DNA from 3 places in the Kitasatospora sp. YST-16 genome. Region 3 is predicted to be linked to each of the others. Evidence: riboswitches for the same ligand, from Rfam matches in the RefSeq annotation. Region 3 holds a riboswitch; each other region holds the start of a gene.
What was found. Region 3 has a riboswitch for cyclic di-AMP ahead of OU787_RS34530 (transglycosylase family protein). Riboswitches for the same ligand answer to the same signal wherever they lie in the genome.
Positions count from the first base shown of each region.

Region 1: linked by a shared signal. The riboswitch ahead of OU787_RS34590 (transglycosylase family protein) and the one ahead of OU787_RS34530 (transglycosylase family protein) in region 3 are both predicted to bind cyclic di-AMP.
Region 2: linked by a shared signal. The riboswitch ahead of OU787_RS07900 (C40 family peptidase) and the one ahead of OU787_RS34530 (transglycosylase family protein) in region 3 are both predicted to bind cyclic di-AMP.

Region 1 covers NZ_CP113837.1:4,304,235-4,308,708, forward strand. Annotated here, with positions in the region: gene OU787_RS19800 (MazG family protein) at 1-139, shown strand, start outside; gene OU787_RS19805 (SDR family NAD(P)-dependent oxidoreductase) at 155-574, opposite strand; gene OU787_RS19810 (cytochrome P450 family protein) at 731-1,975, shown strand; cyclic di-AMP (ydaO/yuaA leader) riboswitch at 2,208-2,406, shown strand; gene OU787_RS34590 (transglycosylase family protein) at 2,410-3,075, shown strand; gene eno (phosphopyruvate hydratase) at 3,366-4,474, shown strand, end outside.
Region 2 covers NZ_CP113837.1:1,740,312-1,744,785, reverse strand. Annotated here, with positions in the region: partial or broken gene OU787_RS07910 (NYN domain-containing protein) at 1-41, shown strand, start outside; gene OU787_RS07905 (C40 family peptidase) at 226-1,263, shown strand; cyclic di-AMP (ydaO/yuaA leader) riboswitch at 1,640-1,796, shown strand; gene OU787_RS07900 (C40 family peptidase) at 1,807-2,886, shown strand; gene OU787_RS07895 (C40 family peptidase) at 3,095-4,141, shown strand; gene OU787_RS07890 (hypothetical protein) at 4,368-4,474, shown strand, end outside.
Region 3 covers NZ_CP113837.1:1,244,369-1,248,842, forward strand. Annotated here, with positions in the region: gene OU787_RS05665 (hypothetical protein) at 1-1,464, opposite strand, end outside; cyclic di-AMP (ydaO/yuaA leader) riboswitch at 1,911-2,080, shown strand; gene OU787_RS34530 (transglycosylase family protein) at 2,086-3,384, shown strand; gene OU787_RS05680 (hypothetical protein) at 3,516-3,716, shown strand; gene OU787_RS05685 (AMP-dependent synthetase/ligase) at 3,857-4,474, shown strand, end outside.

The DNA.
Region 1 (4,474 bases), 3.1 Mb from region 3:
GGAGTCGGCCGGGCAACTGCTGCTGGCGATCGCGCAGCGCGGCTACGACCGGGGCGTGGACGTGGACGCGGCGCTGCGCGCGGCGGCCCGCCGCTACCGCGCGGCGGTCCGCTCCGCGGAGGGCCTGCCCGAGGAGTGAGGAAGGGGACGGCGCCTAGCCGGCCAGCGGGACGTCCGCGACCGGGCGGCGCTGGGGCGGGACGACCTCGCCGATGGCCTCGCCGACCAGGGTGAGCAGTTCGGCCAGCGGGTCGAGGTGGCCGGGCAGGTCGGCGAGCTGGACGATCCGCTCGCCGTCCGGGCCGGCCACCGCGAACAGGTCGATCGGGCCGAGGTGCTTGACGGCGGTGTCGACCAGCGCGGCGAGGTCCGCGGGGTGGTGGACGTCGCCGGAGACGCCGACCACCGGGCAGCCGGGGCGGTCGAGTTCGGCGGCCAGGTCCTCGGCGATGCCGGGGCGCAGGTCGGCGATGAGCAGCCCGGCGGCGCCGGCGGCGGAGAACCGGCGGGCCAGGTCGGCCCCCGAACCTCCGTCGAGCACCGCGATGACCACCACTGCACCGGCTACTCGCATGGCCTGCTCCCCTTTCCGAGGGCGAACCCGGGGCCGGCCCGCACGCCGCCCACTGTGGTTATCGGAGGATCGTAGGCTCGCCCCGACGCTCCGCAACAGGGATTACCCACCAGGTGACCAGACTCACGCGGTGGTCCTTCCAGATACGGTCAAGACATGCCAGACCAGCCCCACGCCGCCCACCCGCAACTCTTCACCTGGGAGTTCGCGGCCGACCCCTACCCGGCGTACGCCTGGCTGCGGGAACACGCCCCGGTGCACCGCACCACCCTGCCGAGCGGGGTGGACGCCTGGCTGGTCACCCGCTACGCGGACGCCCGGCAGGCGCTGGCGGACGCCCGGCTCTCCAAGAACCCGGCGCACCACAGCGAACAGGCCCACCGCAGCGGCCGGGTGGGCATCCCCGGCGAGCGGCAGGCCGACCTGATGACCCACCTGCTGAACATCGACCCGCCCGACCACACCCGGCTGCGCCGGCTGGTCTCCAAGGCGTTCACCCCGCGCCGGGTGGCCGAGTTCGAGCCGCGGGTGCGGGAGATCACCGACCGGCTGATCGACTCCTTCGCGGCCCGCGGCGAGGCCGACCTGATCCACGAGTTCGCCTTCCCGCTCCCCATCTACGCGATCTGCGACCTGCTCGGCGTCCCGGCCGAGGACCAGGACGACCTGCGCGACTGGGCCGGGATGATGATCCGCCACACCGGCGGTAAGAGGGGAGGGGTGGGCCGGGCCGTCAAGCAGATCCGCGGCTACCTGGCCGACCTGATCCACCGCAAGCGCGCCGACCTCGGCGACGACCTGATCTCCGGCCTGATCCGGGCCAGTGACCACGGCGAGCACCTGACCGAGAACGAGGCCGCGGCGATGGCCTTCATCCTGCTCTTCGCCGGGTTCGAGACCACCATCAACCTGATCGGCAACGGCATGTACGCGCTGCTGCGCAACCCGGACCAGCGCGCGCTGCTCCAGCAGTCGTTGGAGCGCGGCGAGTCGGCCCTGCTGGAGACCGGGATCGAGGAACTGCTGCGCTACGACGGCCCGGTGGAGCTGGCGACCTGGCGGTTCGCCACCGCGCCGCTGACCATCGGCGGGGTGGACGTCCCGGTCGGCGACCCGGTGCTGGTGGTGCTGGCCGCGGCGGACCGCGACCCGGCCCGGTTCGCCGCCGAGAACACCCTCGACCTGGCCCGCCAGGACAATCCGCACCTGGGTTTCGGACACGGCATCCACTACTGCATCGGCGCCCCGCTGGCCCGGCTTGAGGGGCAGCGCGCGATCGGCAGCCTACTGACCAGGCTGCCGGACGTTCGACTGGCCGCCGATCCGGCCGAGCTGCGCTGGCGGGGCGGGCTGATCATGCGCGGTCTGCGCGACCTCCCGGTCTCCTTCACGCCCCGCTGACGCCGTTTCAGCACCCGCGACACGCCGCCGCGCAGGGCCGACGACGCGCCGGGGCGGGGGCGCGCGTCGCACGCCCGTCCGGGACGAACCCGGACATACCTGGATCGTTCGTGCACGTGGAGAAATCATCCGTGATTTCGGCGTGATCATGGTGATATGAGCTTGTGATTGCTCGTCAGCTTTGCTTACTCTCCGACATGCCCGCAGCTGCGGGCCCCGATCGCGGCACGCCGAGTCCTGTCCGCCGCGTCCTCGGGCCACCGACCAGGTACCGGACAGGAGTGGGGGAACCAGTGTGAACGCCGTGGTCCCAACGGCTTGGGGTGAAGCCGCCGGGCAGCGGGCGCAACCGCGTCCGAACCGTCCGGCGGCCGGGCCAGCCTCCCGGTCCGAACCCGACAGCTCACCTCGCAGGCGTGCGGAGAGGATGTCCCGTGCTGTTCACCAACACTGCTCGCCACCGCCGTAGTACCAAGGCCGAGAAGGTCGTCGTCGCCGCCGGCGCGGCCTCGATCGGCCTGGCACTGCCACTGCTCGCCGCCACCGGAGCGGCAGCCGCCTCCGCCGACACCTGGGACCGCGTGGCCCAGTGCGAGAGCGGCGGCAACTGGAGCACCAACACCGGAAACAGCTTCTACGGCGGCCTGCAGTTCACCTCCTCCACCTGGCGCGCCTTCGGCGGCGGCCAGTACGCGGCCCGCGCCGACCAGGCCAGCCGCTCCCAGCAGATCGCGGTGGCCGAGCGGGTGCTCGCCTCCCAGGGCCCCGGCGCCTGGCCGGTCTGCTCCAAGCGGGCCGGACTCGCCAAGGGCGGCGCCCCCGCCGACGTCTCCGCCGACACCGCCTCGCGCTCCGAGGAGCGCCCCACCGCACCCCGCGAGCCCGCGAGGAAGCCCGCCGCCCGGCCCCAGGCGGCCCCCCGGGACGACGCCCCGCAGAACGCCGCCGGCGGCTACACCGTCCAGGACGGCGACACCCTCTCCGGCATCGCCGTCGCGCAGCGGGTCTCCGGCGGCTGGGAGCGGATCTACCGGGCCAACCAGCAGCTGATCGGCGCCGACCCCGACCTGATCGTGCCCGGCCAGGTGCTCGCGCTCTGACGCCGCCGACCCGTTCCGGGTCCGGCATCCGGGACGCGAGGACCGGAGCCTGACGAGGCTCCGCCGCCGCCCTGACGAGGGCCGCGTCCCCTGACGCTCCGTCCGCTCCCGGCGCGCGCCGAGCAGTTCGCGCCACCGGGAGCGGTGGAACGGCCGTCAAACAGGTGAACTACCAGTGAGTAGCCGGGCCACACCGTGAGACGGGGCCCGGCCGGGCGTGGCCGCGGGGCGCTGTGCGGCTAGGCTCTGGTCGTAACGACCACACATCCGCTTCCGCTAGGAGATGCCTCGTGCCGTCCATTGATGTCGTCGTAGCCCGTGAGATCCTCGACTCCCGCGGCAACCCCACGGTCGAGGTCGAGGTCGGTCTCGACGACGGCAGCACCGGTCGCGCGGCCGTCCCGTCGGGTGCCTCCACCGGCGCCTTCGAGGCCCTGGAGCTCCGCGACGGCGACAAGAACCGCTACTTCGGCAAGGGCGTCGAGAAGGCCGTCCTCGCCGTGATCGAGCAGATCGGCCCCGAGCTGGTCGGCTACGACGCCACCGAGCAGCGCCTCATCGACCAGGCCATGCTCGACCTGGACGCCACCCCGGACAAGTCCTCGCTCGGCGCCAACGCCATCCTCGGCGTCTCGCTCGCCGTGGCGCACGCCGCCTCCGAGGCCAGCGACCTGCCGCTGTTCCGCTACCTGGGCGGCCCGAACGCCCACGTGCTGCCCGTCCCGATGATGAACATCCTCAACGGCGGCTCGCACGCGGACTCCAACGTCGACATCCAGGAGTTCATGATCGCCCCGATCGGCGCGGAGTCCTTCTCCGAGGCCGTCCGCTGGGGCGTCGAGGTCTACCACACCCTCAAGGGCGTGCTGAAGGAGCGCGGGCTCTCCACCGGCCTGGGCGACGAGGGCGGCTTCGCCCCGAACCTGGACTCCAACCGCGAGGCCCTCGACCTCATCACCGAGGCCATCAAGAAGGCCGGCTACACCCCGGGCAAGGACGTCGCGCTCGCCCTGGACGTCGCCGCCTCCGAGTTCTTCGAGGACGGCGCCTACCAGTTCGAGGGCAAGGCGCTCTCCTCCGCCGACCTGATCGCGTACTACGCCGAGCTGGTCGCCGACTACCCGCTGGTCTCCATCGAGGACCCGCTGGACGAGTCGGACTGGGACGGCTGGAAGGCCATCACCGACGCGATCGGCGACAAGGTCCAGCTGGTCGGCGACGACCTGTTCGTCACCAACCCGGAGCGCCTGCGCAAGGGCATCGAGACCGGCACCGCCAACGCGCTGCTGGTCAAGGTCAACCAGATCGGCTCGCTCACCGAGACCCTGGACGCCGTCGAGCTCGCCCAGCGCAACGGCTACCGCTGCATGATGTCGCACCGCTCCGGCGAGACCGAGGA
Region 2 (4,474 bases), 500 kb from region 3:
TGGCCTCGGTGCTGCTGCTGAACCGGCTGGCCCGCAGCTGAGGGGCGGTCAGCGGGCCTGCGGGCGGCCGGGGTGTGACGGTCCGGTGAAGGGGGGCGGGGAGGCGGAACCGGAAGCCCCCGGGAGTGGACGCGGGGGCTGGGACTTCACTAGGGTCTGGCGTCAAACCTATATTCCGGACCTTCACTCGTCGGGGTGAGTCCAGCAGGAAGAAGGAGCTCACCCTTGGCCTCCCACCGCCGTCCCAAGCAGCCGAGCCGTGCGCGGATCTCCGTGTTCACCGCCGCCGCCGCGACCGCGGTCGCCCTGACGGCCCAGGCCAGTGCGCACGCCGCGCCGGCCCAGCCGAACAAGGACGAGGTCAAGGCGCAGGTCGACAAGCTGCTCGAGGAGCAGGAGCAGTCGGCCGAGAAGTACAACGGCGCCAAGGAGCGGGCCGACCAGCTGCGCAAGCAGGCCGACGACCTGCAGGACCAGGTGGCCCGCGGCCAGGAGCAGCTGACCGAGCTGGCTTCCGGGCTGGCGGCGGTGGCCGGCGACCAGTACCGGCAGGGCGGCGTCGACCCGTCGATGCAGCTGATGCTCTCCTCTGACCCGGACCACTACCTCACCCAGGCCACCTCCTTCGGGCAGGCGGCCAGCACCCAGGCCGAGACGCTCAAGTCGCTCAAGGACCAGCAGCGCCGCCTGGACCAGCAGAAGCAGGAGGCCGCCCAGGTCCTGCACGAGCTGGACAGCCAGACCCAGGCGCTCAACGACGCCAAGAACGACGTGCAGAGCAAGCTCGCCGAGGCGCAGAAGCTGCTCTCCAAGCTGAACGCCGCGGACCGCGCCGCGATCCTCCAGGGCTCCGGCGGCACCGCCTCGCGCAGCGCGGACCGGATCGACCCGAAGAGCCTGCCGCCGGCCAGCGGCTACGCGGCGACCGCGGTGGCGGCCGCGCTCAGCAAGCAGGGTTCGGCGTACGTGTGGGGCGCCACCGGCTCCAGCACCTTCGACTGCTCCGGCCTGATGGTGTGGGCGTACAAGCAGGCCGGGGTCTCGCTGCCGCGCACCTCGCAGGACCAGGGCAGCTACGGCACCAACGTGGGCACCGACTGGCACAACGCGCAGCCCGGCGACCTGGTCGTCTACTACGGCGACCGGCACCACGTCGGCATGTACATCGGCAACGGCCTGGTGGTGCACGCGCCGCGCACCGGTGACGTGGTGAAGACGATGAAGGTCGACACCCTGCCGATCTCGACCATCCGCCGGGTCTGAGCGAGCGGGCCTGACGGCCCGACGAATCGGACAAACGCCCCACTGGGCAACAATTGACGCACCGTGACACGCCCGGGCGGGTCGGAATCACCCTGTGATTCGAGACACGCCCGGGTGTGGTGTTTCCCGGGTGAATGGCGGGAAACGCTGTGCTCGGGGTAAGGAATCGATCACGTTCGGTCAGATTTACCGGGGTGTTTGATTCAGAATCAGATTTTTTTCCGACAAGGATTTGAACGGATCACGGATCGGTTACTAGGGTCGTGCCTCGACCACCGCAGTGTCGATCGCCCAAGGGGGGCGGCGGCGGAGGTCGCCGCCGAGTCCGTGACGCAGCGGGCAGACCGTCAACACCGGGTCTGCCGACGGGGATACCCCTGCGGGGGTGCTGTCGAACGGAGCCGGGGAACCATGTTCCCCCGGGGTGAATCGGCGCCCGGTCGACCGCCGCGCGCGGTCGGTGAAGCGCCGTAGGGCATCTCTTCCGGCCCGAACCCGTCAGCTCACCCGGTAGGCGGTGTGAGGAAGAAGGAGTCCGCCTTCGTGGCGTCCCATCGCCGTCCCAAGCCCGTCGGCCGTGCCCGGGTCTCGATTCTCACTGCCACCGCCGCCGCTGCCGTGGCGCTGTCCGCCCAGAGCGGCGCGCACGCCGACCCGGCGCCGACCAAGGACCAGGTCAAGGCCCAGGTCGACGAGCTCAACGAGCAGGCCGAGGTCAAGACCGAGGCGCTGAACGCCTCGGTCGAGAAGCAGCAGGCGCTGCAGCAGCAGGTCGGCCAGCTCCAGGACCAGCTCGCCCGCCAGCAGGAGCACGTCACCACCGCCCGCGAGGCGCTGGCCGGCATCGCCGCCGAGCAGTACCGCACCGGCAGCATGCCGCAGACCATGCAGCTGATGCTCTCCAGCAGCCCGGACGCCTTCCTCGGCCAGGCCGGCGCGCTGAACGCGGTCGGCTCCACCCAGGCCGACCTGCTGAAGACCTTCAAGGACGAGCAGGCGCAGCTCGACGCGCAGCGCAAGGAGGCCGAGTCCAAGCTCGCCGAACTGGACACCACCACCAAGGCCCTCAAGGCCGACAAGGAGGACGTCCAGGCGAAGCTGGCCAAGGCCCAGGACCTGCTCAACACGCTGACCCAGCAGGAGCGCGAGCAGCTCGCCGCCGCCGAGGCCAAGGCCGCCGACGACGCCAGGGCGAAGGCCGACGCCGCCCAGCAGTCGCAGCGGGCCTCCCGCGACACCACCCGGGTCGAGCTGAACGCCCCGGCGTCCTCCAGCTTCTCGGGCAACGCGGTCGGCGCGGCCGTCTCCAAGCTCGGCAGCTGGTACTCGTACGGCGCGGCCGGTCCGAGCACCTTCGACTGCTCCGGGCTGATGCAGTGGGCCTACAAGCAGGCCGGCGTGTCGATCCCGCGCACCTCGCAGGCGCAGGCCGGGGCCGGCACCAGCCTGGGCACCGACATCTCCAAGGCCCGCCCGGGCGACCTGATCATCTACTACGGCGACCAGCACCACGTCGGGATGTACGTCGGCAACGGGCAGATCATCCACGCCCCGCACACCGGCGCGCAGGTCCGCTACGAGTCGGCGACGGTCATGCCGATCAACCGGATCGTCCGGATCTGACGCTCCGTCGGAGCCGTCGGCCCGGTACCCCGCACGGGGTGCCGGGCCGTTTCCGTTCGGGTGTCCGATTCATGGTCAAATATTCGGTGCTGTCGGGGTTTGGACTGGATCGATCCGACTCGCTAACCTCTGCCCCCGGGCCCCCGCGAGGACGGCCGTCCGACCGCGGACGGCGGCGGAGGCCGGTCGCAGAACGGAGCCGTCGCGCGTGTCCGTGCCCCGCCGCACCCCACTGCCCGGCGTCCAGCGCCTCGCCCGGGCCCTGGCGCTCACCGCCGCCGCCACCAGCGCGCTCGGCCTGACCGTCGGCGGCGCGCACGCCGACCCCGCGCCGACCAAGGACCAGGTCAAGGCGCAGGTCGACCAGCTCTACGAGGAGGCCGAGCGGGCCTCCGAGCAGTACAACGCCGCGCTGGAGCAGCAGCGCCGGCTGCAGGCCGAGGCCGGCACCCTGCAGGACCAGGTCGCCGCCGGGCAGGACGAGCTGAACCGGCTGCGCGGCGACCTGGGCGCCGTCGCCGCCGCCCAGTACCGGGCCCAGGGCATCGACCCCGCGGTCCGGCTGATGCTGGACCAGGACCCGGCCGGCTACCTCACCGGCGCCCGCTCGCTCGAACAGGCCACCGCCCGGCAGGGCGACCGGCTGCGCGACGTGGCCGAGCGGGCGCGCCGGCTCGACGAGCGGCGGCACGAGGCCGGCGCCAAGCTCACCGAGCTCGAACAGGCCCGGCAGCGGCTGGCCGCCGCCAAGGACGACGTCCGCGAACGGCTGGCCCGGGCCCAGCGGCTGCTGAACGGCCTCGCCCCCGCCGACCGGGCCGGGATCGCGGCCGACGACGCCCGGGCCGCCCGGCAGCGCGCCACCCGCGGCACCGACCGGATCGACCTCGGCGACCAGCCGCCCTCCTCCGACCGGGCCGCCGCCGCGCTGGCCGCCGCCGTCTCGAGGATCGGCTCCCCGTACGTCTACGGATCGACCGGCCCCGGCACCTTCGACTGCTCCGGTCTGATGTACTGGTCATGGCGGCAGGCCGGAGTGACCCTGCCGCGGACCTCGCAGGAACAGGCCTCGGCCGGCCGGCGGGTGAGCCTCGCCGAAGCCCGGCCCGGAGACCTGGTGATCTTCTTCAACGACAGGCACCACGTCGGCATGTACGCCGGCGGGGGCGTCGTCGTGCACGCGCCCCACCCCGGCGCCCGGGTCCGCTACGAGAGCGTCAGCGCGATGCCGGTCAGCTCGGTGGTGCGGATCTGAGCCTCGTCGACGAACCCCTGGTCACCGACCTGACGACGGCCGCCGGGCCGCCGCGGGCCGGTGCTCCGCTGTCCCGGCGGGCCGCCCTGCTGCTGGCCGCCGCCGGGGCCACCCAGCTGTCGCTGCCCCTGCTGCGGCCCGGCCGCCCGGCCCCCGCCGCGCCCGCCGCGGCGCCCCCGGGCTGCGGGAGACCGCCGTCCGGCTGCTCGGGCAGCGGGCCCGGGCGGTGGCCGGGCGGGACACCGCCGCGCTGCTGGCGGTCTCCGCGGACGGCTCCGAGGAGGCCGACCGGGACCTGCTGGCCCGGACCGCCGGGCTGCGCTTCGCCGAGTA
Region 3 (4,474 bases):
GGTCTCCGGCCACTCGTAGCCGGACGCGCCGGTGGCGCCCTGCACGCCGACGGCCACGCAGTCCCGGGCCGAGGAGCCCGTCCCGGCGCCGAGGCTGAAGCCGGTGAGCCGGTAGGCGCGCGGGTTGGGCTCGAAGGCGGTGCGGGAGGCGACGCAGCCGTCGTAGGCGATGTCGTTCGAGGGGCCCTGCGGGGTGCGGGTGTCGATCGGGCCGTCCCACCAGTACGCGTCCTCCCAGGTGTCGTGGGAGATGCAGCCGCGGAAGGTGATGCCGTGGCTGGCGTGCGGCACGAAGGCGTGGCTGCCGGTGTCGCGGACCACGACGCCCTCGACCACGGTGCCGCGCGAGGTGTCCAGCAGCATGTGGAAGTGCAGCCCGTACCGGCCGAGCACGGGTTCGGTGACGGGCTTGCCGTCCCAGCTGTCCTTGCCGTCGGCGCGCGGGCCGAGCCAGCGCAGGGCGGCGTGCCGGACGTCGGGCGGGCGGCTGGAGGTGAGGTGGACGTGGGCCCGGCCCTGCTCGGTGCCCTCGATCCGGACGTTGCGGCTGAGGTTGAGCACCTCGGCGCCGAAGGTCGCGCCGCCACCGGTGGCCACCCGCGGGTGGGCGTGCCGCAGCGGGCCGGTCAGGGTGACGGTGGCGCCGTCGACCCGGGCGACCGTCACCAGGTCGTAGGCGGTGGAGAAGTCCGCGGTGTCGGGCGGCGCGGTCGGGGTGACGGCCAGTTCGTCGCCGGGCTGCCAGCCGTCGGGGGCGGCGGCCAGCTTCAGCGCGGTGTCGCCGGGCCCCAGGTCGGCGGCGGCCCGGACCCAGGCGGTGCGGGGCGCGCCGTCCAGGCGCAGGTAGCCCTGGCCGGTGACCCACAGGCCGGTGTCGCTGTCGACGACGGTCATCCCGCCGCCCGCGAACCGGTGTTCGTCGACGTGCGGGAAGCGCAGGGTGTGGGTGTGCGCGGCGTCGGGGGCCAGGGCCAGGACGCCGCGGACCTCGACGTTGCCCGCGCTGGCCAGGGTCAGCGTCCGGTCGGCGGCGAACACCAGCGAGCCGCCGGGCTCCACCAGCAGCGAGCCGACCTCGGCGTCGGCGTCCAGCACCACCCGGTCGGTGATCCGCACCGCGCTGCCGGGGCCCGGCGGTTTCCCGCCCCAGCCCTTGGCGTCGGACCACTTGCGGCCGCCGGTGTCCAGCACCGGGGGCCGGGCGGAGGGCTGCGGGCTGCCGGCGGCGGGTGGTGGGGCGCCGGTGCCGTGCGGGTGGCCGGCCGGGGTGGCGGTGCCGGTCCGCGCGGCGGCGGCTCCCGCCGGTTCGTCGGCCCCGGCCAGCGACTGCCGCAGGACCACTCCCCCGCCGAGCGCCGCCGCCGTCCCGGCCGCCAGCCAGGTCAGCATCCGGCGCCGCCCGACCGGCGGGCGCCGGTGCCGTACCGGCGGCGGTTGCCGTTCCTCGTCCTGCCGCTGTTCCACCGTGGCCGCCCTTCCGGGTTCCGCCGCCCTGAGCCGTCGGGGGCAGCATAGGCAGCGCGGGCGCCGGAAAGCGGCGGATTCGGTTTCGCTTCAGCATTCTGACGTACCGTCAGGGGGGTGCGGCGGGGCGCTTCCGGTCAAGGACAGAACGCCCATACGGCGACAAATGACCCGCCCACCGGGTGACCAAACGTGAATAATCCCGCATAACTCAGCATAGTGCAGCAAAACGGGCACAAGATCACCTATCGCCTGACGTCCCGCCAGAATTCGCCGCCGCTCGCGGAGTTCGCCGAATATCCCTTGATCACCCATTCCGGCCACTGTGATGCCGGTCACGGGCATTTGCGGATTCTCCTTAATTCCGCTTAATCTCCTGCCCACGTTCGTGGACACACGGACCCAGTTCGCCCGGAACGCCGAGTCCTGCCGCCGGGCGGGTCGGCTCATGCACAACGCACCACGGCAGGGGCGGGGGAACCAGGTAAGTCGCCCCGGGCGGTCGAAGGACCGCACGGGGCTAGGGGTGAAGCCGGGCGCACCACGCGGTGCGCGCGGCCGGGCAACTCCAGCCCGAATCCGACAGCTCACCTCGCAGGCGTGGGAGAGGAACGCTTCTTCATGCTGCCCATCAGCTCCAAGCGCGCCCGCCGCCTGATCGCCACCACCGGTGTCGTCGGCATCGGGCTGTCGATCCCCTGCCTGACCGGTGGCGTCGCCTCCGCGGCGACCGTCTCCACCTGGGACAAGGTCGCGCAGTGCGAGTCCAGCGGCGACTGGGCGATCAACACCGGCAACGGCTTCTACGGCGGTCTGCAGTTCACCGCCTCCACCTGGGCCGAGTTCGGCGGCACCGCGTACGCCTCGCGCGCCGACCTCGCCACCAAGGACCAGCAGATCTCGGTCGCCGAGAAGGTCCTGGCCTCGCAGGGCCCCGGCGCCTGGCCGGTGTGCTCGATCCAGGCCGGCCTGACCAAGGGCGGTGCCGCCCCCCAGGTCGACACCTCCGGCTCCGCCTCGTCCGCCACCGCCGCGCCGTCGCAGTCGCAGACCCAGGCGCCCGCGCAGTCGCAGTCGCAGTCCGGCAGCAAGGGCAAGTCCCAGAACGGCTGGTCGCAGAACGGCTGGTCGCAGGGCAAGTCGCAGGCCCAGCCGCAGGCCGAGCAGAGCGCCCCGGCCGCCACCGCCGACCAGTCGGCCGGCACCTACACCGTCGTGGCGGGCGACTGGCTGTCCACCATCGCGCAGAGCCAGCACGTGGACGGCGGCTGGCAGAAGCTGTACGACCTCAACCGCTCGGTGCTCACCGAGGGCCCGGACATGATCTACCCGGGTCAGCAGCTCTCGCTCGGCGGCGCCGCCACCGCGCAGCAGCAGTCCGCGCCGGCCGCCACCACCTCCTCCTCCGCCAGCACCCACCAGGGCTCGTCCTGGAAGGGCGACCGCTCCTCCGCCGCCAAGTCGTCGAGCACCCCGGCCAAGTCGTCCACCGCGACCACCGCCACCGCCTCGACCAGCGCCAAGACGACCACCACCGCCACGGCCGCCACCAAGGCGACCGGCTCCAAGGCCGCGGCGATCGACTTCGCGCTGTCCAAGCTCGGCCAGGCGTACGTCTACGGCGGCACCGGCAACGGCGGCTGGGACTGCTCCGGCCTGACCCAGGCGGCGTTCCGCCAGGCCGGCATCAGCCTGCCGCGCGTCGCCGCCGACCAGGCCGACTACTCGACCCGCGTCTCGCTGGACAGCCTGCAGCCGGGCGACCTGCTGTTCTGGTCCAGCAACGGCTCCAACTCGGGCGTCTACCACGTCGCCCTGTACGTCGGTGACGGCAAGTACGTCGAGGCCGCGAACCCGCGTTCCGGCGTCCGCACCGAGACCATCGCCAACTGGGCCCCCGACTTCGCGGGCCGCGTCTGATCACCGGCACGACCGCCGCTGCCCCCGGGGACCTGGTCGGCCCCGGGGGCAGCGGCCTATCCTCGGCCGTACGAGGCCCGACGAGCCTCGACGGAGCCTCGGCAGGGGCTCGACGACCGGGGAGCAGCACCATGGCGAAAGTGACGATCACGCTGGACGCGGACCTGGCCCTGGAGGTGATGATGCGCGTCGGCGCCACCAGCCCCCAGGACGCGGTGGAACTGGTCGTCCGCGACTACCTCTCCACCGACCGCCGCACCATCGCCCGCACCGGCGGCACCCGCGACGGCGAACGCCTCCTCCCCAAGCCCCCGACCATCGAAGAGGGCTGACGCCCCGCCGGGCGGCCGCGGCCCCGCCGGTCCCGAAACCTCCACAACCTCCGCAACTGTCAAGTAACTTACTGTCTAGTAAGTTCACCGGCGAGTACCTAACCTGGGCGAACCCCCACCCCACCCAAGGGAGTTCGCTCATGGCACACCCCCTCGCCCGGGCCGCCCGCGCCGCCCGTCCGCCCGTCGAGGTGCTGCGCACCGGCGGGCGGGTCGTCGAAGCCCGGTCCGCGTACCTGGTGCCGCCGCCCGCGGACGGGGTCCTGGGCGACCTGCCGTTCCGCAACGCGCGGGAAGCGCCGGAGGCGGTGGTGGTGACGCGCCGTCAACCGGACGGCTCCTGGCGGGACGTGACGGCCCGTGAGTTCGCGGAGCAGGTCGCGGCGGTGGCCCGCGGCCTGGTCGCGGTCGGGGTCGGCCCCGGCGCGCGGATCGTGCTGATGTCGCGGACCGGGTACGAGTGGACGCTGCTGGACTTCGCCGCCTGGGCGGCCGGCGCCTGCGTGGTGCCGGTGTACCCGACGTCCGCGGTGGAGCAGGCGGAGTGGATCGTCCGGGACTCCGGCGCGGTGCTGGCGGTCGCGGAGGACGCCGGCACCGCCGAGGTGCTGACCGTGGCGATCGCCCGCACCGGCGGGACGGTGCCGCTGTGGCGGCTGGACGAGGACGCGGTCGGCGCCCTCGCCGAGCTGGGCCGCCCCGTCCCCGCCGAGGAGTTGACGCGCCGCAGACGGGCCCAGGGCCCGGACGACGAGGCC